2 regions of the Serratia sp. 2723 genome follow, and region 2 is predicted to be linked to the other one. Evidence: predicted binding sites of a transcription regulator. Region 2 holds the regulator's gene; the other holds the start of a gene.
What was found. Region 2 encodes ArgR, which controls arginine synthesis, uptake and breakdown. Its sites were predicted from a motif close to ANTGAATAAAAATACANT; they were not measured.
Positions count from the first base shown of each region.

Region 1: argC (N-acetyl-gamma-glutamyl-phosphate reductase) is a predicted target of ArgR. The motif match lies at 12,020-12,037, and genes of this name have one in related genera.

Region 1 covers NZ_JBNDIN010000011.1:151,133-167,445, forward strand. Annotated here, with positions in the region: gene ABIE29_RS17100 (fimbrial protein) at 1-487, shown strand, start outside; gene ABIE29_RS17105 (outer membrane usher protein) at 539-3,154, shown strand; gene ABIE29_RS17110 (fimbria/pilus periplasmic chaperone) at 3,258-4,010, shown strand; gene ABIE29_RS17115 (fimbrial protein) at 4,081-4,725, shown strand; gene ABIE29_RS17120 (fimbrial protein) at 4,737-5,237, shown strand; gene ABIE29_RS17125 (fimbrial protein) at 5,249-5,788, shown strand; gene ABIE29_RS17130 (MarR family winged helix-turn-helix transcriptional regulator) at 7,115-7,651, opposite strand; gene ppc (phosphoenolpyruvate carboxylase) at 7,870-10,506, opposite strand; gene argE (acetylornithine deacetylase) at 10,822-11,967, opposite strand; gene argC (N-acetyl-gamma-glutamyl-phosphate reductase) at 12,186-13,190, shown strand; gene argB (acetylglutamate kinase) at 13,211-13,984, shown strand; gene ABIE29_RS17155 (argininosuccinate synthase) at 14,011-15,228, shown strand; gene argH (argininosuccinate lyase) at 15,303-16,313, shown strand, end outside.
Region 2 covers NZ_JBNDIN010000001.1:122,298-138,610, reverse strand. Annotated here, with positions in the region: gene ftsH (ATP-dependent zinc metalloprotease FtsH) at 1-1,175, opposite strand, end outside; gene rlmE (23S rRNA (uridine(2552)-2'-O)-methyltransferase RlmE) at 1,232-1,861, opposite strand; gene yhbY (ribosome assembly RNA-binding protein YhbY) at 2,005-2,298, shown strand; gene greA (transcription elongation factor GreA) at 2,414-2,890, opposite strand; gene dacB (serine-type D-Ala-D-Ala carboxypeptidase) at 3,195-4,628, shown strand; gene pmrA (two-component system response regulator PmrA) at 4,640-5,302, shown strand; gene pmrB (two-component system sensor histidine kinase PmrB) at 5,299-6,363, shown strand; gene cgtA (Obg family GTPase CgtA) at 6,458-7,630, opposite strand; gene ABIE29_RS00620 (DMT family transporter) at 7,647-8,618, opposite strand; gene rpmA (50S ribosomal protein L27) at 8,726-8,983, opposite strand; gene rplU (50S ribosomal protein L21) at 9,001-9,312, opposite strand; gene ispB (octaprenyl diphosphate synthase) at 9,582-10,553, shown strand; gene ABIE29_RS00600 (DNA-binding protein) at 10,598-10,972, opposite strand; gene ABIE29_RS00595 (DNA-binding protein) at 11,240-11,596, opposite strand; gene ABIE29_RS00590 (helix-turn-helix domain-containing protein) at 11,778-12,038, shown strand; gene mdh (malate dehydrogenase) at 12,101-13,039, opposite strand; gene ABIE29_RS00580 (hypothetical protein) at 13,290-13,466, opposite strand; gene argR (transcriptional regulator ArgR) at 13,504-13,974, shown strand; gene yhcN (peroxide/acid stress response protein YhcN) at 14,382-14,645, shown strand; gene yhcN (peroxide/acid stress response protein YhcN) at 14,779-15,042, shown strand; gene mpl (UDP-N-acetylmuramate:L-alanyl-gamma-D-glutamyl-meso-diaminopimelate ligase) at 15,254-16,313, opposite strand, start outside.

The sequences.
Region 1 (16,313 bases), on a different contig from region 2:
TTTTTCTCCCCAGGCGGAGGGTACCATCCAAGGATGGGGGCGGGTCAATATGCAAGGAGCCATTATTGATACAGCCTGTGCAATTGCCGTAGAGAGTCGCGATCAAACCATTGATCTTGGCGTTGTACCCTTGGCAGATATTATTCGCGATGGCCATGGCCGGAGTAAACCTTTTGCCATTGAACTGGTGAATTGTGAATTAGAACGTGGTGGTAATAAATTACCCGATTGGAAACACTTTCAGGTGACTTTTGATGGTGATGCCGAGGGTGAATTATTTGGTGTACACGGGGAAGCATCCGGGGTAGCTCTGCAAATTAACGAACCTGGAGGGCGCTCAGCCACCCCAGGGGATCCTCTGCCTATGAATAATATTGTTCCCGGCACCATGCGGCTTAACTACACCATGAAACTGGTTGCTAATAACCATGTCTTGAAAGCTGGGGATTATTTTTCATCTATCCGGTTTAAATTGGATTACTTCTAAACGCCGTAATACACCGCCATTGTGAAAAGACATTAATAAAAGGCTAGGGATATGGAATTGTCACCGACTGGGAAGTTGGGTCGTTTTCAGGTGCTGGGGCTCTGGATTTCCCTGGCGCTAGGGACATCGTCAATGGTGGTGTTTGCCGCCGAAGAAATCCAGTTCAATACCGATGTTCTGGATGTGAAAGATCGCCAGAATATCGATTTGAGCCAGTTCTCTCGTGGTGGCTACATCATGCCGGGCACGTATGGCATGGCGGTACACATCAATAAAAACGATTTGCCGGAACAGGCAATCCCATTTTATGCACCAGAGGATGAGCCAAAGGGTAGCCGTGCCTGTGTAAATAAAGCTCTGGTGGAGCAGTTGGGGCTGAAAGAAGGGGTGATGCAAGAGCTCCGGTGGTGGCATCAGGACGAGTGCCTGGATGAGTCCAGCCTGGAGGGAATGGAAGTGCGTGGAGATTTATCCACCTCGGCGTTGTATTTGAATATCCCCCAGGCCTATCTGGAGTTCACTTCGGAGGACTGGGATCCGCCATCCCGCTGGGATGAGGGGATCCCAGGGCTGCTGCTGGATTACAACCTTAATATGCAAACGCAAAAGCAGTTGAAGCAAGGGGCGAGCAGTTACAACTTGAGTGGCAACGGCACGGCCGGGGCTAACTTGGGGGTTTGGCGTTTACGGGCAGACTGGCAGGCCAACATCAATCATCAAACGGCATCGGGCCGCTCCACAGACACACAGTTGGACTGGAGCCGCTATTACGCCTATCGCGCCATCCCGACACTGCGCTCGAAGCTGACGCTGGGGGAGAACAACCTGGATTCCGGCATGTTCGACAGCTTCCGCTTTATGGGGGTAAGCCTGGTGTCGGATGACAGCATGTTGCCGCCAAGCCTGCGCGGTTACGCACCGGAAGTGACGGGGGTAGCGAAAACCAACGCCAAGGTGACTATCAGTCAGCAGGGGCGGGTGCTGTATGAGACCCAGGTGGCATCCGGGCCGTTCCGTATTCAGGACATTAGTGATGCGGTGAGTGGTGAGCTGAAGGTGAAGGTGGAAGAGCAGGATGGCAGCGTGCAGGAGTTCGTGATGAACACCGCCAGCATCCCGTATCTGACGCGTCCAGGCTCGGTGCGTTTCAAGCTGGCTACGGGCAAGCCGTCAGATTGGCAGCACCATTCGCGTGGCCCGCTGTTTGGTACCGGGGAATTCTCCTGGGGCGTGAGCAACGGCTGGTCGCTGTATGGCGGTGGGCTGGCAGGGGGTGATTATAACGCGGTGTCGGTGGGTATCGGGCGTGACCTGATGGCGCTGGGGGCGCTGTCTGTTGATGCCACCCAGTCACGGGCGCGCTTGCCACAGGCCGGTGGCACGCTCAGCGGCGGTTCATACCGTCTTAGCTATTCGAAGGATTTTGATGAGTACGACAGCCAGGTGACCTTTGCGGGTTATCGCTTCTCAGAACAGAACTTCATGAGCATGAGTGAGTACCTGGATGCACGTTATTACGGCACTCGTACCGGCAACGGTAAAGAGATGTACACCATCACGTTTAATAAGCATTTCCGCGAGTTGGGGCTGAGTACCTACCTCAACTATAGCCATGAGACGTTCTGGGATCGCCCGGCCAATAACCGTTACAACCTGACGATGTCACGCTATTTCGACCTCGGCAGGTTCCGCAACCTGAGTCTGTCTTTGTCGGCGTACCGCAATGAATATAACGGCACCAAAGATGACGGGGCGTACCTGTCTTTGTCGATGCCTTGGGGTGACCGTTCTACGTTGAGTTACAACACGACGGTGAATCGCGACGACATCACCCATCGGGTGGGGTATTACGACCGGGTTGATGAGCACAATACCTATCAGCTCAGTGCTGGCCATTCTCGCACAGGGGCCAACCTGAGTGGCTATTACACCCATGAAGGCAATATGGCTCGCCTGAGCGCCAATACCAGCTATCAGGAAGGGCGTTACAGTGCGTTTGGCATGAATGCCCAGGGCGGGATGACGCTGACGCCGGAAGGTGGGGCCATCCACCGCGTAGGGGTGCAGGGTGGCACGCGAATGCTGATTGACACCGATGGAGTGCCAGATGTGCCGGTGCGCGGCTACGGCAGCACCAGCAATACCAACGCCTGGGGCAAAGTGGTGCTCGGTGACGTCAACAGCTACTACCGCAACAAGGCCAGCATTGACCTGAACAAGCTTGGCAACAACGCTGAAGCCAGCAACTCGGTGGTGCAGGCCACGCTGACAGAGGGGGCCATTGGCTACCGCCGGTTTGATGTGATTGCCGGTGAGAAGGCAATGGCGGTCATTAAGCTGGCCGATGGCAGTGAGCCGCCGCTTGGAGCTACGGTGATGAACACCCGTAAGCAGGAAACCGGCATTGTGAATGATGGCGGCGGCGTTTATCTGAGTGGCCTTAAAGCGGGTGAAATCATGACGGTGTACTGGAATGGGAGTGCGCAATGTGCAGTGCAGATGCCGACACCGTTGTTGGTGGACATGCTGTTGAACACCTTATTGCTGCCTTGTCGCCCATTAAGTAGCCCAGTGTTGATATCTAACGATAAAGAATCGAAAGCGGGTACTCCGCAGGAAACGGCGTCAGTTAAATCAGGGCCGGATACTGCCGCTGTAGCTGAGTAATGAAAGCATTTTTACCCCCATTTTGAGAGCCCGTGAGGGCCAGGAAGAAGCCATGTGCAACAGTGAATTGACCCTAAATCCACACGATGGAGTCGTAATGTCTATGCGAAGCAACACCCTGAAATCGGCGGCAGTGGCCGCTACCCTATTGGCCTCGCTGGCCAGTCAGCAGGCTCAGGCGGCTATTGCGCTGGATCGTACGCGGGTCATTTTTGAGGGTAGCCAGAACTCGGTCAGCCTGAACGTCAGCAACCAAAACAAGCAACTGCCCTATCTGGCACAGGGGTGGATTGAGGATGAGCAAGGCAACAAAATCCAGAGCCCGCTGACCGTACTACCACCGGTACAGCGCATCGAACCGGGCAAGCCGAGCCAGGTGAAAATCCAGGCGCTGCCAGCGGTTAAGTTGTTGCCGCAGGACCGTGAGACCGTGTACTACTTCAACCTGCGGGAAATTCCGCCGAAGAGCAACAAGGCAAATACGCTGCAAATTGCCCTGCAGACGCGTATCAAACTGTTTTATCGCCCGGCGGCGATCGCCATGGACAGGAATGCGGCTCCGCCACAGGAGCAGATAACGTTGACCCGCCAGGGTGACAAGTACGTGGTGCACAACCCAACGCCGTACTATGTCACGCTGGTGGACGCCAGCAGTAAAAAGGACGGGGCTGGGGTAAAAGGTTTTGAACCGATGATGGTGCCGCCAAAAGGCAACTTGCCGTTGACCGTGGGCGTGACCAGCGTGGGCAACAACCCGGTGCTGACCTATATCAACGACTACGGTGGTCGGCCGCAGCTGAGTTTTAGCTGCGGTGGAAGTGCCTGCACGTTGGTGCCGGAGAAGAAAGGCGCATAAGGCACGCTCAAACACCACGAGATTGAGCGTGAGATATCAGCGGATTGGCACCATGGAGCAGGAGAACAACATGACAGGGAACAAAAACCGTGCGTATTGGCTGACCGAACTGCGCTATTACGGCAGCTTGGTGGCGTTGGCGATGAGCGTGCCCGTAAGTTTGGCTACCGCCATGCTGTTGCTGCCGTCTTCACAGGCGGCAGATAACAGGGCGGTAGACGGCGCAAACGGCACGCTGTCGGTACAGGGGGCGCTGACCGAGAGTGCCTGCAGGCTGGAGATGGATAGCGCACGCCAGGATATTCAACTGGGTGAGACCGGAACCGGTCGTCTGTGGCAGGTGGGGGATCGCGGTGAGCCTGTGGCGTTCGAGCTGCGCCTGAAGGACTGCTTGCGCAGTCCTGCCGGTAGCGGGGACGTCCGTACCGGTGGGTTGACCTGGGCTGACAATCAGCCAGCAGTGTCTGTGAGTTTCAAGGCGACCCGCGATGCCGATAATCCGCAGTTGGTGAAGGCGCAGGGCGTATCCGGCATGGGGCTACGGATGGCAAACGATCGGGGGCAGGATGTGCGGCTGGGCAGTTGGGGCCAACCCTTGTTGCTGGCGCCAGGCCAGAACACCCTGATCTACACCGTTGCACCGGAGCGGACGCTAGCCAACCTGATAGCGGGCAGCTACCGGGCCGTGGTGGACTTTCACCTGAGCTATGACTGAAGGGGCGGGGTATGAATGACAGAGCCAGCGTGGGGGTAAAGGTGTTTTGCGGTCTATTGGCTGCGATGCCGTTGGTTGTCGGCGCGGTTACCCAGATTGTGGAGATCAAGGTAGAGGTGTCGGTACCGCCTTGTACTATCAATGGGGGTCAGGCGGTAGAGATTGATTTTGGCAAGATTGGGGTCAGCAAAGTTGACGGCGAGAACTACCAGCAGCCATTTGAGTTGATATACGAATGCGCAGGTGCGAGCACCGACATGCTGTTGCGTTATCTGGGGGTGGTTACCACGTTTGATAACGCGGCGGTGCAGAGCAATATTCCACAGCTTGGTATTCGGCTACAGCAGCAAAAGAGCGGAACTATGACTCCGTTTGACGTGGGCAGCACGTTGGCCATTCCTTCCTCCCAAAAGTCGTCACAGTTTATTGCCATGCCGGTGAAAAAGGCCGGGGTGACGTTGCAGGAAGGGATCTTTACCGCTGGGGCGACTTTGCAGCTTGAATATCCGTAGGAGAAATAAGCATGACAAAATTGGCGTGCTGGTTGTTGGCAGGTTTTGGAATGGGGCCGTTGAGTGCAGCCCTGGCGGCCCCCACTGCGGGGGTCAACGTGCAGTATCGAGGTGAGCTGGTGGCGGAGCCTTGCACCCTGCTGCCCGAGGATGAAAATATTCTGTTGGATTTTGGTACGGTGATCGACAAATACCTGTACCTCAATAGCCGCACTCAAGGCAAGTTGTTTCAGTTGCATCTGATGGATTGTGACGTCAGCTTGAACAACATGCTGAAGATCACCTTCAGCGGCCCGGCAAGCACCGCTCTGCCTGGGTTGCTGGCTCTAGACGGCGTTAACTCGGTGACCGGCATAGCTATCGGCATGGAAACGCCGCAAGGTCAGCCGCTACCGCTGAATCAACAGACGAATGCCTACCCGCTCAGAGACGGCAATAACGTGATTAACCTACAGGCCTATGTACGCGGCGAACCGGAGGCGATAAACAACAAAGCCATTGGCCGTGGGGTATTTACCGGTATTGCCACTTTTAGGCTGGACTATGAGTAAAACGTCGAATGGCGGCAGCCCGAATATGCAGCTGTCGAGGGGGATCCCTATGAAATATGCTGGGTTAACTGAACAAGCAACCCTTTGCAGGCAGCAAGCCAAGGATTGCACGGGTTTTATTTTAATCGCGGGTGTTAAATATGTATAGAACGCTGCTGATCCCCCTCCTGTTACTACTCTCACTGCCTGGTGCATGGGCGTATTCCTCGTGGGGGGAACCAATAAAGACGGAAATAAGAGATTCCAAAGTGTGGTTCATCTATAAATGGAGTATCGTTGATGACTCGCTACCGGTTCCAGGGGACGTAACATGCGCCAACAACGCGAGTGAGTGTTATGTCGGGTTTTACCCCCGATCTGGTCTTGGCCCGATCGGCAAACTCTGTGACGCTGGCGGGACATGTAACGGCACCGCTTCGAGTGTGCACGATATATCAATCAAAGTTAGGGCCAATACTAGCTGGGAAAGTGCGTACCAGGCTTATGTTAGCAAGTTCTCCATGTCGGGAGGAGCCTCTGTACCAATAGCGTCCGTTGAAGAGATGAAAGATGCGGCATGGGGTACGCTATGTGTGGGTTTCGGCGCGTTGCCTGCTGCTAGTGCGGGGGTCGCGGTTCTAGCGCCTAACACTACCTGTGGTCTCTTCTCGAAGCCAGACACGCAGTGTACGATTTCGCTTGGTTCCGAGATCAATCTGGGGACGGTAGCACCTGGGCAGTCGATACCCGACGGGAGCGTATCAGGATGGTTCTCGTGCAGCGGTGCCGGTGCCGATGGTGCCTCTATTGGTGCTTCGTTACTCACGTCAAACCCCAAGCTTGGGGGGAAGCCGATTGAACTCACAATGAATGGGTATTCAATGACATCAACGTCGAAGGTTGTAGGGCGGGGTTCGTATGGGCAACTGCTCCTTAAAGCACATGTAAACGGAACGATTGACGCGCCAGGATCTTATCAAAGCTCTGCCACCATTATGCTTAATTATTACTAATGTCAGTGGGCCGAATCCTATCTTGGGCGCCGCATTGACAAGAACGTCTATGCCAGCCTGATACAGATATTGCAGCATCAGCAGCATTTCGCGCAGGCAGAACGATTCCGCCGGGATGCGCGGATCCTGTTCCCAACCGATGTGCGTTTTCAATCGGTAATCGTTCACAAGCCGCCTCGGTAGCCGAAAACAAGGAGGTAGAGTGAAATCACATTTGGTGCTCGCCATTCAGGACAACAACCCTGGTGATCCGGGACGAGTCAAGTAAGAGCGCCGCCAAAACTCTTGCCCTTTGGGGGGAGGGAAAGGGGGGAGACAATTCTGGCTAACGACATCAGGCCGATTTGGTTTTTTCGTTCAGCTGTGATTTTTGCGAGAGGATCAATTTTTTCAGTAGCTCCGCCAACTGGTTTTGATCTTCCTCGTCCAGCCCCTGGATCAAGGCTTTTTCGATTGCCACATGGGTTTCTACCGTTTCCAGGGTTAATTTCCGGCCTTCCGGCGTGATCTTAACAATCACGCCACGCCGGTCTGAAGGATCGGGCATGCGGACAATATACTTTTTATTTTCCAGGCGATTAATCCGGTTGGATAAGCCACCAGAGGAAATCAGGATTTTCTCTTGCAGATCTTTGGGAGAAAGCTGGCGGTCGGGGTTGCGGGCCAGGGCGGCCAGCACTTCGAATTCACCAATCGTCAGGTTATAGCGCGCGAAGTTGGCATCGACAAACTGCGAGATATAGTGGCTCATGCGTACGATCCTGGCGATCACCGGCAGGCCAGACAAATCTAAAGTGGGTACCGTGTCTAACCATTCCTGGATTAAACGATCAACGAAATCTGTTTCAGTGACATTGGTCTTATCGCCCATCTTTTATCTCTTCCTGACTGAATTCATCGCATAATCAACGCAAAAGGTGCGGCCAAACGGAGCATGGACTCAAAATGAGTGTCAGCAATAATAGCATTGATAACCCGCCGTGAGTGACCGATGGGACAAAAATCCGCAGATTAGAATGGGGATAACCGGGGGGAGAATAAGCACCGACGCCGATCGCATCGGTGCTTGCAGCAAATGGTGAAGCAATATTAGCCGGTGTTGCGCATCCCGGCCGCCACGCCAGCGATAGTGACCATTAGAGCCTGCTCAACGCGAGCATCCGGTTGCTCCTGCTGGCGCGAACGGTGCAGCAGCTCGGCCTGCAACACGTTAAGCGGGTCGGTGTAGACGTTGCGCAACGCGATAGATTCGGCGATCCACGGCAGGTCTTCCATCAGGTGATCGTCGTTGGCGATGGTCAGCACCGCCTTGATATCGCTGGCCAATTGATCGCGTAGCTGCTGGCCGAGCGGCCACAGGGACTTGTCCACCAGACGCTGATCGTAGTATTCCGCCAGCCACAGGTCGGCTTTGGCGTAAACCATCTCCAGCATCGCGATACGGGTAGAGAAGAACGGCCAGTTGTGGCACATGGCTTCCAACTGGTCCTGCTTGCCAGCTTTCACCGCTTCTTGCAGGCCAGCACCGGCACCCAGCCAGGCTGGCAGCATCAGGCGGTTCTGTGTCCAGGCGAAGATCCACGGAATAGCACGCAGGCTTTCAACACCGCCGTTCGGGCGACGTTTGGCCGGGCGTGAACCCAATGGCAGTTTCCCCAGTTCCTGCTCTGGCGTAGCGGCGCGGAAGTAAGGCACAAATTCTGGGTTTTCACGCACGTAGCCGCGATACATGTTGCACGAGGTTTCGGACAGTTCGTCCATCAGCGTGCGCCATTCTGGCTTAGGCTCCGGCGGTGGCAGCAGGTTGGCTTCTAACACCGCACCGGCGTACAGCGCCAGGCTGCTGATGGTGACTTCTGGCAGGCCGAATTTAAAGCGGATCATCTCGCCCTGTTCGGTCACGCGCAGGCCACCTTTCAGGCTGCCTGGTGGTTGGGACAGCAGAGCGGCGTGGGCAGGTGCGCCACCACGGCCAATCGAACCACCACGGCCATGGAACAGCGTCAGCGCCACTCCGGCCTTCTCACAGGTTTTGATCAGTGCGTCCTGTGCGCGGTATTGCGCCCAGGAGGCCGCCATCACGCCAGCATCTTTTGCCGAGTCGGAATAGCCGATCATGACCATCTGTTTGCCCTGAATAAAGCCGCGATACCAGTCGATGTTCAGCAACTGGGTCATCACGTCGTCGGCGTTGTTCAGATCGTCCAGGGTCTCAAATAGTGGGGCGACCGGCAGGGCAAATGGGCAACCCGCTTCTTTCAGCAGCAGGTGTACGGCCAAGACGTCGGACGGGGTGCGAGCCATGGAAATGACGTAGGCGGCGATCGAACCTTGTGGCGCTTCGGCGATCACCTGGCAGGTTTCCAGCACTTCCTGCGTCTCTGCACTCGGCTCCCACTTCAGTGGCACCAGTGGACGCTTGGAGTTCAGCTCACGGATCAGGAACGCCTGCTTGTCGGTTTCTGACCAGCTTTCATAATCCCCCAGGCCCAGATAGCGGGTCAGTTCGGCAATGGCTTCGGTATGGCGGGTGCTTTCCTGGCGCACGTCGATACGCACCAGCGGTACGCCAAAGCAGCGTACGCGGCGCAAGGTGTCCAGCAGTTGGCCATTGGCGATAATGCTCATGCCACAGGCCACCAAAGATTGATAACAGGCGTATAGCGGTTCCCACAACTGCTCGTTATTTTCCAGCAGATCGTGCGGACGCAGCACGCGTTCGCCTTTCAGGCGGCCTTCAAGGTAGGCTTGGGAGCTCATCAACTGGCTGCGCAGTTGCTTCATCAATTCGCGGTAAGGTTCTTGTACTTCGTCACCACCGGCCAATTCCCGCAGTTCCGGGGTACATTCGGTCATCGACAGTTCGGAGACCAGCACCTGAATATCCCGGGTGAACAGATCGCAGGCCTTCCAGCGGCTTAGCAACAGTACGTGACGGGTGATTTCAGCGGTCACGTTCGGGTTGCCGTCGCGGTCGCCACCCATCCAGGAGGTGAAGCGGATAGGCACGGCTTCCACCGGCAGGCGGTAATCGATGGAGTTTTCCAGCTGTTCGTTGAACTCGCGCAGGAAGGCCGGTACGCCTTCCCACAGGCTGTTTTCCACCACGGCAAAGCCCCATTTGGCTTCATCGACCGGGGATGGGCGATTCTTGCGGATCTCGTCGGTATGCCAGGACTGTGCGACCAGTTGGCGCAGACGGCGCATGATTTTATTGCGCTCGTAGTCGGCCAGATCGTTATGGTCCAACTGGCTCAGGCAGGTGTTCACCTCAACCAGCTTGTGGATCAGGGTGCGGCGGGTAATTTCCGTTGGGTGAGCGGTCAGAACCAGCTCGATGGAAAGGTCGTCCACCGCCTTTTGCAGCTGTTTGTTATCCAGCTTGTTGTCTTTCAGCTTGGTAAACAACTGCGCCAAGGCTTCCGGGTTGCTGGCCGCTTCGCCGTGCGGCGAGATGCTGTGGTATTGCTCGGCAACGTTGGTCAGGTTAAGGAATTGGCTGAAGGCGCGGGCAACGGGCAACAGCTCATCGTTGGACAGGTTCTGCAGCGTGGAGAGCAGCTCCTGACGATGCGCCTCGTTACCGGCACGTGAGGATTTGGAAAGCTTACGGATAGTTTCAACGCGATCGAGAATATGCTCGCCCAGCGCTTCTTTAATGGTATCGCCTAGCAATTTGCCGAGCATACTGACATTACTTCGCATTGCCGAATATTGTTCGTTCATATAATCCCTGACCCAGTTCTTTGCATACTTATCATCCTCCGATCGTGGTGTTTTTCGCCACTACCTGAACACGATGAGTACGTGATTTTTCATCTTGTAAGTAAATTTCACGTGCCGACGCAGACCGCCGGTTTTATCTGGTCACGTGCCTGTCCAATCATCAATTGACACTATTTTTAGCAAAAAAACATCAAATTCGGCGTATTTTCTGAAATTTAATTACGCGCGGCCGGTTATCAGTCTGGCTTATCGGCATAAATTATTACTTCTTAAGAGGTAGGGGATGGTAACCCATTCCCCTGTTGTTATTAAGGTTTATTGCCGGCAGAAATGGTCGACCAATTGACCCAGCAGTTTACGCGTTGGCTCAATAAACGCGGTGTCCAGATACTCATCCGGCTGATGCGCCTGGTTGATCGAACCTGGACCGAGCACCAGCGTAGGGCAGACTTCCTGGACGAACGGCGCTTCGGTACAGTAGTTGACCACTTCGGTGCGTGAACCCAGCAGTTTTTCAATCACCGCCACCATGTGATGGTCAGTTGGGCATTCGTAACCTGGGATCGGCGGATGCAGCTCATCGATCGTCAAGCGGCCCGGCCAACGTTGGCTTACCGGAGCCAGCGCTTCATGCAGGAGTTCGTTGATGTTGTCCAGCGTCATACCGGGCAACGGGCGGATATCCATATGCAGCTCACAGCAGGCACAGATACGGTTAGCCGCATCGCCGCCGCTGATATGGCCAAAGTTCATGGTGGGGTAAGGCACCGCGAACGCCGGATTGTTGTAGCGCTCCTGTAGCGTTTTGCGCAACGCCATCAGATGCCCGATGGACTCATGCATCAGATCGATGGCATTGACGCCGCGTGCCGGATCGCTCGAATGGCCCGACTGGCCGACGATGCGGATCGCACTGGAGATATGGCCTTTATGCGCGCGCACTGGTTGCAGCGAGGTTGGCTCGCCGATGATGGCAAAGTCCGGGCGGATTTTACTGGAGGCTGCAAAGTAACGTGCGCCAGCCATCGTCGTTTCTTCATCAGCGGTAGCTAAAATGTACAGCGGCTTGGTCAGCTTGCCGGCATCGATATCGCGTACCGCATCCAGGATAAAGGCGAAGAAGCCCTTCATGTCGGCGGTGCCCAGCCCGTACAGCTTGTTGTCGTGCTCGGTCAGGGTAAAGGGATCTCGCGTCCAGCGCCCCTGATCGTAGGGCACCGTGTCGGTATGGCCCGCCAGCAGTAGGCCACCGCTGCCCTCGCCAAGGCTGGCCAGCAGGTTGAATTTGTTGCGGGTGTCCGGCACGGGCTGCACGTCGACGCGGAAGCCCAAATCGTTGAACCAGCCGGCCAGCAAGTTGATTAATGCTTCATTACTCTGATCGAGGGCGCCATCGGTGGCGCTGATCGATGGAGTGGCGATCAACGCCCGGTACAGCTCAATAAATGGAGGTAATTTCATCTTCACTGTTGACAGCCTTTGGTTAGGATAGTATCAATATTCATGCATTTATTTTGAATAAAAATACAGTAAGCTAGAGCGTAAGGGAACCTGTAACCCGGATGTTGATAAAAACATCATGCTCAACCACGTGGGTGAACCGCGCAACAACGCGACCAAGCCCTGCTACCAGGGTCGCAGTGACTCTTAGATTGCTAGCCAAGAAGGTGAAAGGCCACATGTTGAATACGCTGATTGTTGGTGCCAGCGGTTATGCCGGAGCAGAGCTCACGGCTTACCTGAATCGCCACCCACACATGAACATAACCGCTTTAGCGGTTTCAGCGCAAAGTGCAGATGCAGGAAAATTGCTTTCCGAGCTGCACCCTCAATTAAAAGGCATCGTCGATCTGCCATTACAGCCGCTGGTTGATGTTGCCGCAGCGGCCAAAGGCATCGACGTTGTTTTCCTCGCGACCGCCCATGAGGTGAGCCACGACATCGCGCCAGCATTCCTGGCTGCGGGTTGCGTGGTGTTCGATCTCTCCGGCGCATTCCGCGTGCAGGATGCTGATTTTTATCAACAGTATTATGGTTTTACACACCAGCATGCCGACTGGCTGGCGCAGGCAGTTTACGGCCTGGCGGAGTGGCAGAGTGAAAAACTCAAGCAGGCGCAGTTGATTGCCGTGCCGGGCTGCTACCCAACGGCGGCGCAGCTGGCGCTCAAACCGCTGCTCGACAAGCAATTACTGAACCTGGATCAATGGCCGGTCATCAACGCCGTTAGCGGCGTGAGCGGTGCAGGGCGTAAAGCCAGCGTTACGACCAGTTTCTGTGAAGTCAGCCTGCAACCTTACGGCCTGTTCAATCATCGTCATCAGCCAGAAATTGCTGCCCATCTTGGGGTGCCAGTTATCTTTACGCCACACTTGGGTAACTTCCCTCGGGGTATTCTGGAAACCATCACCTGCCGCCTGAACAAGGGCGTCACCGCGCAAGACGTGGCAGCGGCTTACCATGCGGCGTATGACGACAAACCGTTGGTGCGGTTGTATGACCAAGGGGTGCCAGCACTGAAATCCGTGGTGGGCCTGCCGTTCTGCGATATCGGCTTTGCCGTGCAGGGCGAGCATCTGATCGCCGTAGCCGCAGAAGACAACCTGTTGAAAGGTGCGGCAGCTCAGGCGGTGCAGTGTATGAATATTCGTTTCGGCTTCCCGGAAACCCAATCCTTACTTTAAATCAGCGTGAGTAAACAGCAATGAATCCATTGATTATCAAACTAGGTGGCGTGCTACTGGACAGCGAAGAAGCGCTGGAGCGTTTGTTTACCGCGCTGGATGTTTATCGCCAGGAACATCAGCGCCCGCTGGTGATCGTTCACGGCGGTGGTTGCGTAGTGGATGAGCTGATGAAACAGCTCTCCCTGCCGGTAGTGAAGAAGAACGGCCTGCGCGTTACTCCAGCCGATCAGATCGACATCATCACCGGCGCACTGGCAGGAACGGCCAATAAAACCCTGCTGGCCTGGGCGGTGAAGCACAAAATTAATGCCGTTGGCCTGAGCCTGGCAGACGGCGGCAGCGTTGCGGTAACACAACTGGACCCGGCGTTGGGCCACGTGGGCCATGCAGTGCCAGGAACGCCTGCGCTGCTCAATACCTTGTTGGGCGCTGGCTACCTGCCGGTGGTCAGCTCCATCGGCATTACTGCCGAAGGCCAACTGATGAACGTAAACGCCGATCAGGCTGCGACGGCCCTGGCCGCCACGCTGGGGGCGGATTTAATCCTGCTGTCGGACGTTAGCGGTATTCTCGACGGCAAAGGGCAGCGCATCGCGGAAATGACAGCACAAAAAGCCGAGCAACTGATTGCTCAAGGCATCATTACCGATGGTATGGTGGTGAAGGTCAATGCGGCGCTGGATGCCGCACGTACCCTTGGCCGCCCGGTAGATATCGCCAGCTGGCGTAATGCCGAAAAGCTCCCTGCTCTGTTTAATGGTGTGTCGATTGGCACCCGGATCCTCGCTTAAATTTAGAATTAAAAAGGAATAACACAATGCAAAACAAAGGCATCAAGAAAATCGTTCTGGCGTACTCCGGCGGTCTGGATACTTCGGCCATCATTCCATGGCTGAAAGAGAACTACGGCGGCTGTGAAGTGGTAGCCTTCGTGGCGGACATCGGCCAGGAGCGCGGCGATCTGGAAGGCGTTGAGCAGAAAGCTCTGCAATCCGGTGCCTCTGAGTGTCATGTTGTCGATCTGCGTGAAGAGTTTATCCGTGACTACGTTTATCCGGTGCTACAGACCGGCGCACTGTACGAAGGCAGCTACCTGCTGGGGACTTCAATGGCGCGGCCGATCATTGCCAAGGCCCAGGTTGAGCTGGCGCTGAAAGTGGGTGCCGATGCGCTGTGCCATGGTGCAACCGGTAAAGGCAACGATCAGGTGCGTTTCGAAACCACCTATACCGCGCTGGCTCCTCATCTGAAGGTCGTTGCGCCTTGGCGTGAGTGGAACCTGCGTTCCCGTGAGGCCCTGCTGGATTACCTGAAAGAGCGTAATATCCCAACCACCGCTTCGTTGGAGAAGATCTACAGCCGTGACGAAAACGCCTGGCACATCTCTACCGAAGGCGGCGTACTGGAAAGCCCGTGGAATGCGCCAAACAAAGATTGCTGGGTCTGGACTGTCGATCCGTTGGAAGCACCGGACAAGCCAGAACAGGTGACCGTCACCGTAGAGAAAGGCTGCGTGGTGGCCGTTAACGGTGAAGCGATGAGCCCGTACAAGTGCCTGGAGGCCCTGAACGTGCTGGGTGCCAAACATGGCGTGGGCCGTATCGATATCGTGGAAAACCGCCTGGTAGGCATCAAATCCCGTGGTTGCTATGAAACCCCAGGAGGCACCATCATGGTTGCCGCACTGCGCGGGATCGAGCAGTTGGTACTGGATCGTGATAGCTTTAAATGGCGTGAGCAGTTGGGCCTGGAAATGTCCTACGTGGTCTACGATGGCCGCTGGTTTGCTCCGCTGCGTCGTTCCATTCAGGCTTCCGCACAAGCGCTGGCGGAAGAAGTTAACGGCGAAGTGGTATTGCAGCTGTATAAAGGTCAGGTGACGGCGATCCAGAAGAAATCGGCCAACAGCCTGTACTCAGAAGAATTTGCGACCTTTGGCGAAGACGAAGTTTACGATCACAGCCATGCGGGTGGCTTTATCCGTCTGTTCTCGCTCTCTTCCCGTATTCGCGCATTGAACGAGAAGAAAAAGTAACGTCGTTGGTTTAGCGTCAATTTGAGGGGCGCAGCATGCTGCGCCCTTTCGCATACTTATTCAGGAGCAAGATTATGGCACTTTGGGGCGGACGGTTTAGTCAGGCAGCGGATCAGCGGTTCAAACAGTTAAATGATTCCCTGCGCTTCGACTATCGCCTGGCGGAACAGGATATTGTGGGCTCCGTCGCCTGGTCAAAAGCGCTGGTGACCGTCAACGTACTGACGTCAGCAGAGCAACAGCAGCTTGAGCAGGCACTGAACGTGCTGCTGGAAGAAGTGCAGGCCGATCCTCTGGCGATCGTTAACAGCGACGCAGAAGATATTCACAGCTGGGTTGAGCAGAAGCTGATCGATAAAGTCGGCGATCTGGGCAAAAAGCTGCATACCGGCCGCAGCCGTAACGATCAGGTGGCCACCGATCTGAAACTGTGGTGCAAACATCAGGTCAGTGAACTGCATCAGGCGTTGGTACAGCTGCAACAGGCGCTGGTAGAAACCGCCGAAGCCAATCAGGATGCGGTGATGCCGGGTTACACCCACCTGCAGCGTGCCCAGCCGGTAACTTTTGCCCATTGGTGCCTCGCTTACGTCGAGATGCTGGCGCGTGATGAAAGCCGCCTGCAGGATACGCTGAAACGCCTGGACGTCAGCCCACTGGGTAGCGGTGCCTTGGCCGGAACTGCTTATCCGATCGACCGTGAACAACTGGCTGGCTGGTTGGGATTTGCCTCTGCCACGCGTAACAGCCTGGACAGCGTCTCCGATCGTGATCACGTGCTGGAGCTGCTGTCCAATGCTGCCATCAGCATGGTGCACCTGTCGCGCTTTGCAGAAGATCTGATCTTCTTCAACAGCGGCGAAGCGGCGTTTGTCGAGCTTTCGGATCGCGTGACCTCTGGTTCATCCCTGATGCCACAAAAGAAAAACCCGGATGCGTTAGAGCTGATCCGTGGCAAGTCTGGCCGCGTGCAAGGGGCCTTGACCGGCATGATGATGACGTTGAAAGGCCTGCCGTTGGCCTACAACAAAGACATGCAGGAAGACAAAGAAGGGCTGTTCGACGCGCTCGATACCTGGATGGAT
Region 2 (16,313 bases):
ATCTTGTCTTTGGCTTTTTCGAACTCCACCATCGACACCACGCGCTTGTTGCCACGTGCTGCGAACAGGGCCGCTTCGTTGACCAGGTTGGCCAAGTCCGCACCGGAGAAGCCCGGAGTACCACGTGCAAGCACAGAAGCATCAACATCTGGCGCCAACGGCACGCGACGGGAGTGCACCTTCAGGATTTGCTCACGGCCACGCACGTCTGGCAGCCCAACCACCACCTGGCGGTCGAAACGGCCTGGACGCAGTAACGCCGGGTCCAGTACGTCAGGACGGTTGGTTGCCGCGATGACGATAATGCCTTCGTTGCCTTCAAAGCCGTCCATCTCAACCAGCATCTGGTTCAGCGTTTGCTCACGCTCATCGTGACCGCCGCCCAGACCTGCGCCACGTTGGCGGCCTACGGCGTCGATTTCATCGATAAAGATGATGCACGGAGCCGCTTTCTTGGCCTGTTCGAACATGTCACGAACGCGGGATGCACCCACACCGACGAACATTTCGACGAAGTCAGAACCGGAAATAGTGAAGAACGGGACTTTCGCCTCACCGGCAATCGCTTTCGCCAGCAGGGTTTTACCGGTACCCGGAGGGCCGACCATCAGCACGCCTTTCGGGATCTTGCCGCCCAGCTTCTGGAAACGGCTCGGTTCGCGCAGGTAGTCTACCAGTTCACTCACTTCTTCTTTTGCTTCGTCACAGCCTGCGACATCGGCAAAAGTGGTTTTAATCTGGTCTTCCGTCAGCATACGGGCCTTGCTCTTGCCGAAGGACATCGCGCCCTTGCCGCCGCCGCCCTGCATTTGCCGCATAAAGAAGATCCAGACCCCAATCAGCAACAGCATCGGGAACCAGGAAATAAAGATGGAAGCCAGCAAACTTGGCTCTTCCGGCGGCTCACCAACAACTTTCACGTTTTTGGTTAACAACGTATCCAGTAACTTCGGATCGTTGACCGGGATGTAAGTGGTGTACTTGTTGCTGTCTTTACGGACAACGTTGATTTCACGCCCATTAATGCGCGCTTCACGGATCTGATCTTGGGTCAGTTCGGTCATGAAGGTAGAGTAATCTACCCTTCGGCCATTAGACTCGCTGGGCCCAAAGCTCTGGAATACCGACATCAACACGACCGCGATGACTAGCCAGAGAATTAGGTTTTTCGCCATGTCACTCAAGGGATTAACCTCATATTACAACTGTGTTAACAAACAGCGTTAGGGTACTACAGTTTCCGCCCTGTCGCTACAATGTACACTTCACGCGAACGTGCGCGAGAAGCGTCTGGCTTACGAATCTTAACCTTCGTAAACAGGGAGCGAATTTCCCGTAGGTACTCGTCAAAACCATCTCCCTGGAACACCTTCACCAGGAAACTACCGCCTGGTGCGAGAACATCACGACACATTTCCAGTGCTAATTCCACCAGATACATCGATTTTGGGATATCGACCGCCGGGGTGCCGCTCATATTCGGGGCCATGTCAGACATGACCACCTGAACCTTACTATCACCTACACGTTCCAACAGTGCTTTGAGGACCAGTTCATCACGAAAATCGCCCTGAAGGAAATCGACGCCAACGATGGGATCCATTGGCAAAATATCACAGGCAATGATACGCCCGTTACCACCAATCTGAGTTACCACATATTGCGACCAACCGCCCGGCGCAGCCCCCAAATCAACGACCGTCATACCCGGCTTGAACAGTTTGTCACTTTGCTGTATTTCATCAAGTTTAAACCAGGCGCGCGAGCGCAGCCCTTTTTTCTGCGCCTGCAGCACATATTTATCGCTAAAGTGTTCTTGGAGCCAGCGACTGGAACTGGCCGAACGCTTTTTATTTGCCATCGAGTATTCCAACTATCCTAAAAAGAGTCTCATGCCAGGTTCGCTTCTCACGTAGACTCAATTCGGTGCAGACCGATTTGGTGATACACATGAGATGGCGGTAGAATGTACCGTTTTCAATCCCAACTTAAGCAAAAAAGACAATGAATCTGAATAATAAACAAAAACAACACCTGAAAGGCCTGGCACATCCGTTAAAACCGGTGGTCATGCTGGGTAATAACGGTCTCACCGAAGGGGTGTTGGCTGAAATTGAGCTAGCTCTGGAGCATCACGAGCTGATCAAAGTAAAAATTGCAGCCGAAGATCGCGAAACCAAAACCCTGATCGCCGACGCTATTGTGCGTGAAACGGGTGCCTGCAATGTGCAAGTGATCGGCAGTACGCTTATTCTTTACCGCCCGTCGAAAGAGCGCAAGATCACTTTGCCGCGCTAATCCGCAATCTGTTTGCTGAGACGGTGCCATGTGCCGGGCTCAGATAAAAGGCCGCTTGCGGCCTTTTTCCTTTCTTTACAAAACCCTGCTGAACTTTTAACCAACCCGGGCGAAATTAAAGATATTCCACTTTCAGAATTTCGTATTCTACATCACCACCCGGGGTTTTGATGACAACAACATCATCTTGTTCTTTGCCGATCAGGCCACGAGCCATCGGCGAGTTGACGGAAATAAGATTTTTCTTAAAATCTGCTTCATCATCACCCACGATGCGATAAGTCACCTGATCTTCGCTATCCAGGTTCATCACCGAGACGGTGGCGCCAAAAATCACGCGGCCAGTCTGAGGCATTTTGGTGATGTCAATCACCTGCGCATTGGACAGTTTGGCCTCGATTTCCTGGATACGTCCTTCACAGAAACCCTGCTGTTCACGGGCAGCATGGTACTCGGCGTTTTCTTTCAGGTCACCGTGTTCGCGTGCGGTGGCGATGTCGGCAATGATTTTCGGGCGACGCACACCTTTCAAATATTCCAGTTCTTCACGCAGCTGTTCTGCGCCAAACAAGGTCATCGGGATCTGTTTCATCGTTAAATACCTCTAAATCTATCCTGTTCAAATATACCCGTGGTCCTGCAAGCTAACCGCAGCTCAACATCCCCAGGGCATTTGCGTCATCCTGACGTGTTCGTATGAAATTACGGCAGGCGTTGCGCCTTCCGTCTCCAGGCGATAAACAAAAGAAACCGAGCTCGGAGGTTTGCTCCAAGTCAGCGTCGATTTTGCATTTTGATACGCATTTTAGCCTAGAGTTCCTTAAGGGTCATCGTTTACTTTATCCCTTGATGCACCGTAGTATGACAGCACGTTATCCAGCTGTTACCCCGAGATTATGCGTTTTTCACGAATTGTCAGTGTATTGGCCTGCGCATTTGCTGTTAATGCCCATGCGGCCCCGGTTGAAGATTACACACAATATTTGCCTGATGGGGCAAACCTGGCCCTGATAGTTCAGAAGATTGGCGCGACCACGCCAACCATCGACTATCACTCACAGCAAATGGCACTCCCGGCCAGCACCCAGAAGGTGCTTACCGCGCTGGCGGCTTTGTTACAGCTCGGGCCGGATTATCGCTTCACCACGACACTGGAAAGTCAGGGCAACATCACGGATGGCGTGTTGCGTGGCAACCTTATCGCCCGTTTCAGCGGAGATCCCACCTTCAAGCGGCAGAATCTGCGCAATATGGTGGCGGAACTGAAAAAACAGGGAGTGCGCGAAATCAGCGGCGATGTGCTGGTCGATACCTCGGTATTTGCCAGCCATGACAAAGCGCCCGGCTGGCCCTGGAACGATATGACCCAATGTTTCAGCGCCCCGCCAGCGGCGGCGATTGTCGATCGCAACTGTTTCTCGGTTTCCCTTTACAGCGCCCCTAACCCCGGTGAGATGGCGTTTATTCGCGTGGCCTCATTCTACCCGGTCAATATGTTCAGCCAGGTGAGAACGCTGGCGAAAGGCTCTGCGGATGCACAATATTGTGAACTGGATGTGGTGCCGGGCGAATTGAACCGCTTTACACTGACCGGATGCCTGACCCAGCGCAGTGAACCACTGCCGTTGGCATTCGCCATTCAAGACGGAGCCAGCTATGCCGGTGCCATCCTGAAAGATGAACTGGTCAAGTCAGGGATCCAGATTGGCGGCCATTTGAAACGCCAAACCCAGCCAGGCATGACGGGAACGGTGATCGCCCAGACGCAGTCTGCACCGTTGCATGACCTGCTGAAAATCATGCTCAAGAAGTCGGACAACATGATTGCCGATACCGTGTTTCGCACCATCGGCCATGAACGCTTTGGCGTACCGGGCACCTGGCGCGCGGGAGCAGATGCAGTACGCCAGGTCCTGCGCCAGAAGGCCGGGGTAGATCTGGGTAACAGCATCGTGGTGGACGGCTCTGGCCTGTCGCGCCACAATCTGCTGGCACCCGCTACCATGATGCAGGCATTGCAATATATTGCTCAGCACGACAGCGAGCTTAACTTTATCTCAATGCTGCCGCTGTCCGGTCATGATGGCACGCTGCGCTATCGCGGTGGCCTGCACGAAGCCGGAGTTGACGGTAAGGTTTCTGCCAAAACCGGAGCACTGCAAGGGGTCTATAACCTGGCTGGCTTTATCACTACGGCCAGCGGCCAGCGCTTTGCCTTTGTCCAATATCTGTCGGGTTACGCCGTGCCACCAGAAGATCAGAAACAGCGCCGAGCGCCGTTGGTACGCTTCGAAAGCCGGTTGTATCGGGATATCTATCAGAACAATTGAGGCCCAAGGTCATGAAGCTACTGATTGTTGAGGATGATGAGTTATTGCAGCAAGGCGTGGCGTTGGCAATGTCCAACGTAGGCTATGCCTGTGATTGTGCGGCCAGTGCTGCGCAGGCCAATAGCCTGATCGTCACCAGCCAGTACAGCATGGTGATCCTCGACCTCGGCTTGCCAGATACTGACGGTGCCACCCTGCTGCGGCAGTGGCGCCGTCAGCAAATCGGCATCCCGGTATTGATCCTCACCGCACGCGACGCGTTGCAAGACCGTGTCGATGGCCTGGACGCCGGTGCCGACGACTATCTGGTCAAACCCTTTGCGCTGATTGAGCTGCAAGCCCGGGTACGGGCACTGCTCCGCCGCTATCAGGGCCACAGCGATAACCTGCTGCAACAGGACGATCTGACGCTCAATCTGTCCAGCCAGCAGGTGTATCTGCAACAGCAGGCGATAGACGTCACGCCGAAAGAGTTTGCCATTCTGTCGCGTCTGATGATGCGGGCCGGGCAAACCGTCAACCGTGAGTTGTTGCAACAGGATCTCTATACCTGGAACGACGATCTGGGCTCGAATACCCTTGAAGTGCATATGCACAACCTGCGCCGTAAATTGGGTAAAGATCGTATCCGCACCGTACGTGGCATCGGTTACCGTTTGGAGCCCGCATCTTGATCAGCATGCGCCGTCGTTTGCTGCTGATGTTGGCACTGATCCTGCTGGTCACCCAGCTTATCAGCGCGTTTTGGCTATGGCATGAAAGCCAGGAGCAGATCAGTTTCCTGGTGGATGAAACCCTATCGGCCAAAGTCCGCAACGAGCGGGTCGATACCGAGATTACCGAAGCGATCGCTTCCCTGCTCGCCCCTTCGCTGATCATGATGGTGGTGACCCTGCTGGCCTCCTTCTGGGCCATCAGCTGGATTATCCGGCCACTGAATCAACTGCAGGAAAAGCTGGAGAAACGTTCGGCAGATAATCTGACGCCGTTGCCGATAACCAGCGACAGTCTGGAGATGGTGGCGGTCACCAAGGCATTGAATCAGCTCTTGTCACGTCTTGACCATACCATCCAGCAGGAACGCCTGTTTACTGCCGATGCGGCCCACGAGTTACGCACGCCGCTGGCGGGGATCCGTCTGCATCTGGAACTGATGGAGCAACAAGGGGTCACGGGCAGTAAGCCACTGATCGGTCGCATTGACCAACTGATGCACGTGGTTGAGCAATTGCTGATGCTGTCACGCGCCGGGCAGGATTTTGCCAGTGGCCATTACCAGCAGTTTGACTGGGTGGCCAACGTTATCGAGCCATTGCAGGAAGAGTTGAATGAGTTAGCCGCTTTGCGCGGGCAAAAGATTGTCTGGCAACTGCCGGCCAGTGCCCCGATCCATGGTGATCCGGTGCTGCTGCGCCTGATGCTGCGTAATCTGGTTGAAAATGCGCACCGCTATGGCCCCAAGAAGAGTGTCATTCGAGTTCAGCTCACCTCAGAGAATAATGGGCAACGCTTACAGGTGCTCGACGAGGGACCGGGTATCAAACAAGAGATGGCTGGAGAGTTGACTCAGGCCTTCCGCCGGATGGACCAGCGTTATGGCGGTAGCGGGCTGGGATTGAATATCGTGATCCGTATCGTACAGCTGCATCGTGGCTGTCTACGCCTGGAAAACCGCACCGATGCCAGCGGCCTGGATGCACAGTGCTGGTTACCAGATAATATTTTGAATCACTAACGTCGCATCATCGATTGAGGTCTCAGCAACCTCAACAAACAACAAGGGCTCGGTTCACTGAACCGAGCCCTTACTTTATTACTATTACGCAGAATTACTTCTGGTAGATGATTTCGACGCCTTCGTCGTCATCTTCATCCCAGTCATCATCCCAATCGTCGTCCGCTTCGGCTTCCAGTTCAGCGATTTGCTCACGGTGGTAATCATCCCACATGAACTCAACTTTTTCTGGCGCGCTTTCTTCGATCGCCATGGCTTTAGGTTGCGTATTGATGAAGTTCATCACGTCCCAGCACAGCGCGTTAACGCCTTCGCGGTTCGCAGCGGAGATCATGTAGTACTTACCTTCCCAACCCATGCCTTCTACGATCGCCTTGGCGCGCTCGGCGGCCTCTTCCTCGTCCAGCAGGTCAACTTTGTTGAACACCAGCCAGCGTGGCTTGTGCGACAGATTCTCGCTGTACTGGTTGAGCTCGTTGATGATGACCTTGGCATTCTCTACCGGATCGGACTCGTCGATCGGAGCAATGTCCACCAGATGCAGCAACACGCGGCAGCGCTCCAGGTGTTTCAGGAAACGGATCCCCAGGCCAGCACCTTCATGTGCGCCTTCGATCAGGCCAGGAATGTCCGCCACCACGAAGCTTTGTTCATGGTCCATACGCACCACGCCCAGGCTCGGTACCAGCGTGGTGAACGGGTAGTCCGCCACTTTTGGCTTGGCGGCAGAAACCGCGCGAATGAAGGTCGACTTACCGGCGTTCGGCAGGCCCAACATGCCCACATCCGCCAGCAGCAGCAGCTCCAGCAGGATATCGCGCATCTCGCCCTTGGTACCCAGCGTTTTTTGGCGCGGAGCACGGTTTACCGAGGATTTGAAGCGGGTATTGCCCAGGCCGTGCCAACCGCCCTTCGCCACCATCAGACGCTGCTGATGACGGGTCATATCGCCGAGGATCTCACCGGTGCCCTGATCCTGCACACGGGTACCGACCGGCACTTTGATTTCGACGTCTTTACCGCGTTTACCGGTACAGTCACGGCTCTGACCATTCTGGCCACGTTCGGCACGGAAAGATTTTTCAAAGCGGTAATCGATCAGGGTATTCAGGTTTTCGTCTGCCACCAGGTAGACGTCACCGCCGTCACCGCCGTCACCGCCATCTGGCCCACCGTTCGGGATGTATTTTTCGCGGCGGAAGCTGACGCAACCATTACCGCCATCACCTGCCACGACCAGGATCGCTGCTTCATCTACAAACTTCATTTACCGTCTCCGTAACTCATTCACCGGGCCGCTTCAAAGAAGCAACCAGGTTGGTTTCTGCCCGTCGCGGCCACCAACGGTGACCAATTGCGGAAAACATGGCGCCTGCAACCACCACAAAAGCACCTATATAGCCAACGACATTCAATGCCGGGGCCATAAATACCTGTGGCCAGGCCAGCGCCAATAAATCTGAAAACAGCAGGGTAAACAGGGGAGTCAGCGTGATTAACGCACTCACCTGGGCCGCCTGCCAGCGCGCCATCGCTTCCGCCAGCGCACCATAACCAATCAGCGTGTTAGCACCACAGAACAGCAGGCAGGCTAATTGCCAGCCGCTGAGCTGGAAAATCACCGCTGGCTTCGCAAGCGGAAATAACGCGATCGCACATAAAGTGTACAACAATACCAGGATCTGCGGTGAGGCCAATCGACGCAGTAATACTTTCTGCGCCACGCCATAGGTCACCCAAACCATGGCCGCACACACGCCCAACAACACACCGAGCGTGTAGTCTGTGAACTGAGTGAAGATCTCGATCAGGCTGACGTTGAAAAACAGCATCAGCCCGCAGATCAGCATCAGAGCGCCAATCACCTGAGTGATACGCATCCTTTCTTTCAGGATCACTACGCTGGCGAACATCATGCCCACCGGCGAGAGTTGGCCGATAACCTGCGAGGCCGTCGGACTCAAATATTGCAGCGAAGAGCTGAAGAAGACAAAGTTGCCCAACAACCCGGCAGTAGCGATCGCCAGCAACAGCAACCAGCGGGGTTGACGGAACATTTTTACCGGGGGTAAACGCCCGCGCACTGCCAGGATCATCCCCAGGCCGATGGCGGCAATCGTAAAGCGATACCAGACGATGGTAAACGGCTCCATCACTTCCAGCACTTCTTTCATTGCGATAGGCAGCGCGCCCCAGCAAACCGCTGTGGTAACCGCCAGAAAAATACCAACACCAGCCTGCTGTTTTTTGTCCATCTTCTCACTGTCTGCGCGTTGTGCCACCAAGCACAAGCAAGCTATAAATGTAAAAAGCCCCGCAACGAATTGCGGGGCTTAACATCTATTTCGTAAGGCTCGAAAAATTATTCAGCTTCGATGCTGATAAATTTACGATTGCTCGGGCCTTTAACTTCGAATTTGACTTTACCGTCTTTCAAAGCAAACAGAGTGTGGTCTTTGCCGCAACCCACGTTGGTACCAGCGTGGAATTTGGTGCCGCGCTGACGAACGATGATGCTGCCTGCCAGTACTGCTTCGCCGCCAAAGCGTTTTACGCCCAGACGTTTAGCTTCTGAATCGCGACCGTTACGAGTCGAGCCGCCAGCCTTTTTGTGTGCCATTAATCCGCTCTCCTAACTTAAGCGCTGATGCCGGTGATTTTAACATCAGTGAACCACTGACGGTGACCTTGCTGCTTACGATAGTGCTTACGACGACGAAACTTAACAATCTTGATCTTTTCGCCACGACCGTGAGCAACCACTTCAGCTTTGATCTTACCGCCATCGACGAAAGGAACGCCGATTTTGATATCTTCGCCATTAGCGATCATCAGAATCTGGTCAAACTCAACCGCTTCACCAGTTGCGATGTCCAGCTTTTCCAAGCGAACGGTCTGACCTTCGCTTACTCGGTGTTGTTTACCACCACTTTGGAAAACCGCGTACATATAAAACTCCGCTTTCCGCGTGCCCAACTGTTCAGTACAGAGCGCGCTATAAATATTCACAATAGGGCGCGAATTCTACGCAATAATCCCGCATATGACAAGAGCAGATTAGGGCCAGAAGGTGAAAAAAGAAGAAAAAAAACACAGTTTCTCTCACAACGTTTATCTGGGCCGATTTTCAAGTACAATCAACAGGACAGTTACCGCCATGTACCGATGTGAGCAGCGTTCTCATCGCGGTCAACAGAAACACAGCTGAAAAAAATACAATGAACCTAGAACAAATTACTGAGTTAACCGCGCAAGATATGGCGGCCGTGAACGCAACAATTCTCGAACAGTTGAATTCCGATGTCACGCTCATCAATCAACTTGGCTATTACATTATCAGCGGTGGCGGTAAGCGCATTCGCCCAATGATCGCCGTTCTGGCGGCACGGGCCTTGCACTATCAAGGCGATAAACACATTGCCGTCGCTGCCCTGATAGAGTTCATTCATACCGCGACCCTGCTGCATGATGACGTGGTGGATGAGTCCGACATGCGTCGTGGCAAGGCGACCGCCAACGCGGCGTTTGGCAATGCCGCCAGCGTGTTGGTGGGCGATTTCATTTATACACGTGCTTTCCAGATGATGACCAGCCTGGAATCGCTGCGCGTGTTAGCAGTGATGTCCGAAGCGGTCAACGTGATCGCCGAAGGTGAAGTGCTGCAGTTGATGAACGTCAACGATCCGAACATCAGTGAAGAAAACTATATGCGGGTCATCTACAGCAAAACCGCTCGTCTGTTTGAGGCGGCGGCCCAGTCATCAGCCATCCTCTCCGAAGCCAAACCGGCCGAAGAGCAGGCGCTGCAAGACTATGGCCGCTATCTTGGCACGGCATTCCAACTGATCGACGATCTGCTGGACTACAGTGCAGACGGCGTGACCCTGGGTAAAAATACCGGCGATGACTTGAACGAGGGCAAGCCGACGCTGCCGTTGTTGCATGCGATGCATAATGGCAATGCCGAACAGTCTGCGATGATCCGTGGCGCGATTGAACAGGGGAATGGCCGCCATCTGCTGGAGCCGGTTCTGGCTACCATGCAGGAGTGTGGTTCACTCACCTATACACGTCAGCGCGCAGAAGAAGAAGCGGACAAGGCGATCGCCGCATTGCAGATTTTGCCCGACTCTCCTTATCGAACCGCACTGGAAGGATTAGCGCATCTGGCGGTTCAACGAGACTTTTAAGAAACTTAAGTTTCCAAATATTCAAATAGGCCTGCGTTGCGGGCCTATTTATTTGCCTTGCTAATGAGATCCAGTAGCCCCGCAGCCCCCTTCGCCGCCAGAAAAGTCAATAAAACCGCGTATTCGTCTGGTTTCATACCTGCCAGATAGCTCTGCAAACGTAGCCAGGGATCGCCATCACGGGCGACGGTATAAGCCGCCGGTTCCTCTGCGGCAAGGGGGTAGCTCTGGGGATACAACTCGTTTTGGGTCGAGAGGGGCAGGCTGCTGATATGATACTCCTTAGTCACCCCCTGCTTGCCAAAACGCCGCTGCCATCGCCAGTTTTTCTCACGTGCCCGCTTATTGATCCCTTGCGGGGAGTTGCCCAATTCCCCCTTCCCTTTCAGTTCGTTGGCGGTAAACCATTCCTTGTCCATTCCCCCTCCTTGATCTCGGCGTTGTCCCTAACTGACTTATCAGACCTTCCAGTTGCATGAACAACTAATGCCAATAAGCTAGTTATAACATTAACCAGGCCGTTGCCAATAACCAAAAAACTGGCGCAATACTCAAGAAATATTTACCAAACAAAGGAAGGGAAACACTGAAGCAACGCAGAAAGCAGCTTGGTGGGAGCCGCATATGGCTAATCGGGCGCGGTTCAATGCGGCCCCTTATGTAGCGCAGGTCAGTTAGGGAATGGCTCACTGCTTATTTTTTTCAGCAATCCAGGTCAGCAGGCTATCCATACCTTCACGCATCAAAAACGCCATCACTTTGCCACGCTCACTGTCTGAAAGGTGGTAATAGTATTCGATCCACACCGCCAGCGAGTCCTGACGCCCGGCCTCATAGACCGCAGGCTCTTCACGCAATACCAGCAGGTTTTTGACGCCGGTAGGCAAGCTGTCAAAATGGTATTCCAGCGCCTTGCCTTGAACGCCTTTGCGGCGACGGCTGAGCCAATTTTCGCGCCGGGCCATCAGATTGATTCCCTGTGTAGAGGACGGTAATCCTGCGATGCCTATCAACTCCTTGGCAGCAAACCACTCGTTTTTCATAGCCATGATCTCGGGACAATAGTGTGGCAAGACAAATTTTTCAGAAACCATAAGGTATTTTCTGGAAACTTGGTGGTATCCTAGTTTCTGAATAAACGCTTCACGTTGTTCAAACGATTAATACTTACCTGTTAGTTATACCACTAACAGAACTTTCTCTAATCAAAAAAGGAATGAAAATATGAATTCACGGGACCCAGATTGGCATCCAGCAGACGTCATCGCGGCTTTGAAGAAGAGAGGTACCACTCTGGCAGCGGTGTCACGAGAGGCAGGGCTAAGTTCTTCGACGTTGGCCAACGCGCTGTCACGTCCTTGGCCAAAGGGAGAATGGTTGATTGCTGACGCACTGAACGTGCATCCGGCAGAGATCTGGCCGAGCAGGTATTTTGATCCGCTTACCCATCATCTGCGAGATCGGAAAAGTCGAATCAAATCATGATAAACATAAGAAAGCCGCCGGATTCGGCCCGGCGGCTTATCAAAACATCACATACTGAGAGATCAGCTGTTGATAAACTTCTCGCCCAGTTCGATATCTTTGTGCAGTACGTCCAGCATTTCGCTCAGCGCTTTTTGCTCGAAGGCGCTCAGGGTACCGATGTCTTTACGCTCTTCGATACCGTTTTTACCCAATAGCAGTGGCTGTGCAAAGAAGCGGGCATATTTGCCATCCCCTTCAACATAGGCACATTCAACGACGCCTTTCTCACCGCTCAGCGCACGCACCAGAGACAGGCCAAAACGTGCAGCAGCCTGGCCCATAGACAGGGTTGCAGAACCGCCACCGGCTTTGGCTTCAACCACTTCGGTACCCGCATTCTGGATACGTTTGGTCAGATCAGCCACTTCCTGATCGCTAAAGCTTACGCCTGGGATCTGCGACAGCAAAGGCAAGATGGTCACGCCTGAGTGGCCGCCAATCACCGGTACGTTCAGTTCTTCCGGTTGTTTGCCTTTCAGTTCCGCAACGAAGGTGTTGGAACGGATGATATCCAGCGATGTGATACCAAACAGTTTGTTTTTGTCGTACACACCCGCTTTCTTCAACACTTCTGCCGCAATGGCCACCGTGGTATTCACCGGGTTGGTGATGATACCGATGCAGGCTTTCGGGCAGGTTTTGGCCACTTGCTCGATCAGGTTGCGTACGATGCCAGCGTTAACGTTGAACAGATCGGAACGATCCATCCCTGGTTTACGCGCAACGCCAGCAGAAATCAGCACCACGTCCGCACCATGCAGCGCAGGGGTCGCATCTTCGCCACTGAAGCCTTTGATTTTAACTGCGGTTGGGATGTGGCTTAAGTCAACGGCAACGCCTGGGGTAACAGGGGCAATGTCGTAGAGGGAGAGTTCAGAACCTGAAGGAAGCTGGGTCTTGAGTAGAAGGGCGAGGGCCTGGCCAATACCGCCAGCAGCACCGAGAACTGCAACTTTCATCCTATACTCCTTTATTGTCTTAAATATAAAAGCGCCGTGAATTCTTTGGTCACGGACCTTAATTTATCACGCCTTTAAAAACAACCTCTTAACAGTCGGTTTTAGATCTGACGCAATAAAATGGCCGATGTTGCGAGCATTTTAAAGTAAATAGCTTATGCATTAAGGGCATAGCGCACACTAATCGAAAATAGTGCCAAGCTTTTCACGATCACGTTAACCGGCGGTTACATTACACCCTTACGTAACATCAGAACAACATCATTTTAATAACATTTTCGTTACCGGAGAGCTGGCTCGCTTCCCGCACCAAAAGGGCATATTCATGAGCAACGGATTTTGTTAAAATTGCGCTCTTGCCTTTCTGTCTGGGCATTTTTAATTTTCCAGACAGCCCCACATTGCATAAAAATGCATTTATATGCATAATAATCAGCTCTATTACCAACATTCCACGGTGCAAAATGCGTAATCCCGCAAAGCAGGAAGATCTGATCAAGGCGTTTAAAGCGTTATTGAAAGAAGAAAAATTCAGTTCTCAAGGCGAGATCGTTTTGGCGCTGCAAGAAGAAGGCTTCGAGAACATTAACCAGTCCAAGGTATCACGCATGCTGACCAAGTTCGGGGCGGTGCGCACGCGTAATGCAAAGATGGAGATGGTGTACTGCCTCCCGGCCGAACTCGGTGTCCCAACCACCACCAGCCCGCTCAAGAATCTGGTGCTGGACGTGGACCATAACGACGCGGTGGTGGTGATCCATACCAGCCCTGGTGCGGCGCAGCTGATTGCCCGCCTGTTGGACTCGCTGGGCAAATCCGAAGGGATCCTGGGCACCATTGCCGGTGACGACACTATTTTTGTCACTCCGGCCAGCTCCTTTACCGCACGCCAACTGTTTGAAGCCATTCTCTCCTTGTTCGAACAGGAACTTTGATGCATTCAGTACCGCCTGCGGCTTTCTGTCACGGGCGGTGCATCCTTTATTAATTAACCCTTCATTTACTTCTTCTGCGCTGCCTACCACGTTTAAAACTGCTAATAAGCCGACCGACAGCACATTTCAAAGACATTTCTGGGTGACTGGTGATAGTGACTGGAAGTTTCCGCACTTTTAGTCAAAAACACTTAGCTCATTGAAATTACAAAAATTTAACATCAAAAGCGCATTTTATCGCCGTTTTTTATTCCATAAGGTTATTAAAAGTAACGCCCACCCCAATAAAGTTTCACTAGAAACTGTTAGTCAGCTATTAATATTTGCCGTTACTAGATGTATACTCATTTCCGTGACGTAAATCACAGTTCATTGGAACTGATAAAAGAATACGAAGAGGATAAATCATGAAAATTAAAGCTACCGTAGCAACAATCAGCCTGCTGTCCATGCTGTCTTTCGGCGCATTTGCAGCACAATCCATCGATGCTTCCCAGGCTGAAAAACTGCAGTCTGCCGGTACCATCACCGTAAGCGGCGTCGGTGCAGCTCCTTCTGATATCCGTCAGGCACTGTCTGCTAAAGCCGATGCCCAAGGCGCGACCGCTTACCGCGTGATCGAAGCTCGTAACGAAGGCAACTACCACGCTACCGCCGAGATTTACAAATAAGTACAAGATATTATTTGAGCATTGCACGACAACTCTCTGGTAAAAACCCAAGTAGATAACCGCCTTCAAGTATAAAAAACGCTGTAAAGCCCTTCCAGGCCGTTATCTCTGAACGATTAAGGATCCAAGTATCATGAACATGAAAACGACTCTCGTTGCACTTAGCCTGCTGTCTGCCGTTTCTTTCGGTGCTTCTGCGGCTAACCTGGTCACTGATGCCCAAGCCAGCAATCTGCAGTCTGTCGGCACCATTACCGCTAGCGGCGTGGGTGGCGCACCTTCTGATATCCGTCAGGCGCTGTCTGATAAAGCGGACCAGCAAGGGGCCAAAGCCTACCGAGTGATCGAAGCCTATGAAAATGGCAACTGGCACGCAACGGCTGAAATCTACAAGTAAAAAACCGAGGTCGCGCTTACTGAACTGACTACCCTCGTCACTGCCACTGCCGAGTTCTCAGGTAAACGTTATATCCTCGGAAATTGTCGTCGTCCTATCCGACGAACCCCATTGCCCTCGCTCGCGAGGGCTTTTTTATGGGTGTAAAAAAGGCCGCTCAGCGGCCTTAATATTACAACGGGAGCCGCATGCAGCTCCCGTTTAGCTAATGTCAGTAGGTTTCTTTCGGTTCGGCCTTGTTAGCCAGCCCCGCCAGCAGCTTGTCATGAATGCCGCCAAATCCGCCGTTGCTCATCACCAGAATATGGTCACCCGGCTGTGCGGTTTTCACGATCATCTCCACCAGCGTATCCAGATCGGCACTCCAGTGCGCAGGCTGGACGCAAGCTTCAGCAACTTCCGCTACCTGCCACGGAATGTGGTGAGGCTGGAACAAGAACACTTCGTCAGCACGGCCCAGTGACGGGGCCAGATCGTTTTTACTGATCCCCATTTTCATGGTATTGGAACGAGGCTCCAGCACGGCCAGAATGCGCGCGGTGCCGCCCACTTTGCCACGCAGCGCCGCCAAGGTGGCCAGAATGGCGGTCGGATGATGGGCAAAGTCGTCATACACCGTGACGCCATTGGCTTCACCGCGCAATTCCAGACGGCGGCGGGCATTGATAAAGTCACCCAGCGCTCGGCAGGCATCGGCTGGCTGTACGCCAACATGGCGGGTGGCGGCGATCGCCATCAGGCCGTTATGCATGTTGTGTTCGCCCACCAGCGCCCAGTTAACCTCGCCCACCTTTTCGCCGTTGAGGAACACTTCGTAATGGCTGGCATCCGTCGCCAGTTTGTGCGCGCGCCACGCGCCCCCTTCCCCAACCCATTCCTGTTCGCTCCAGCATCCCATCGCCATCACCTGTTTCAGATGGGTGTCGTTTTCCGGCAGGATAATCTTGCCTTGGCCCGGCACCAGGCGCACCAGATGATGGAACTGCTTCTGGATGGCTTTCAGATCGTCAAAGATATCGGCATGATCGAACTCGAGGTTGTTCATGATCAGCGTGCGCGGGCAGTAGTGAACAAACTTGGAGCGTTTGTCGAAGAAGGCACAGTCATACTCATCGGCTTCGATGACAAAGAACGGGCTGCCGCCAAGACGGGCCGAGACATCGAAATTGCCCGGTACGCCGCCAATCACAAAGCCCGGCTGATAGCCACAGGCTTCCAGGATCCAGGTCGCCATTCCGGCGGTGGTGGTCTTACCGTGTGTTCCCGCTACT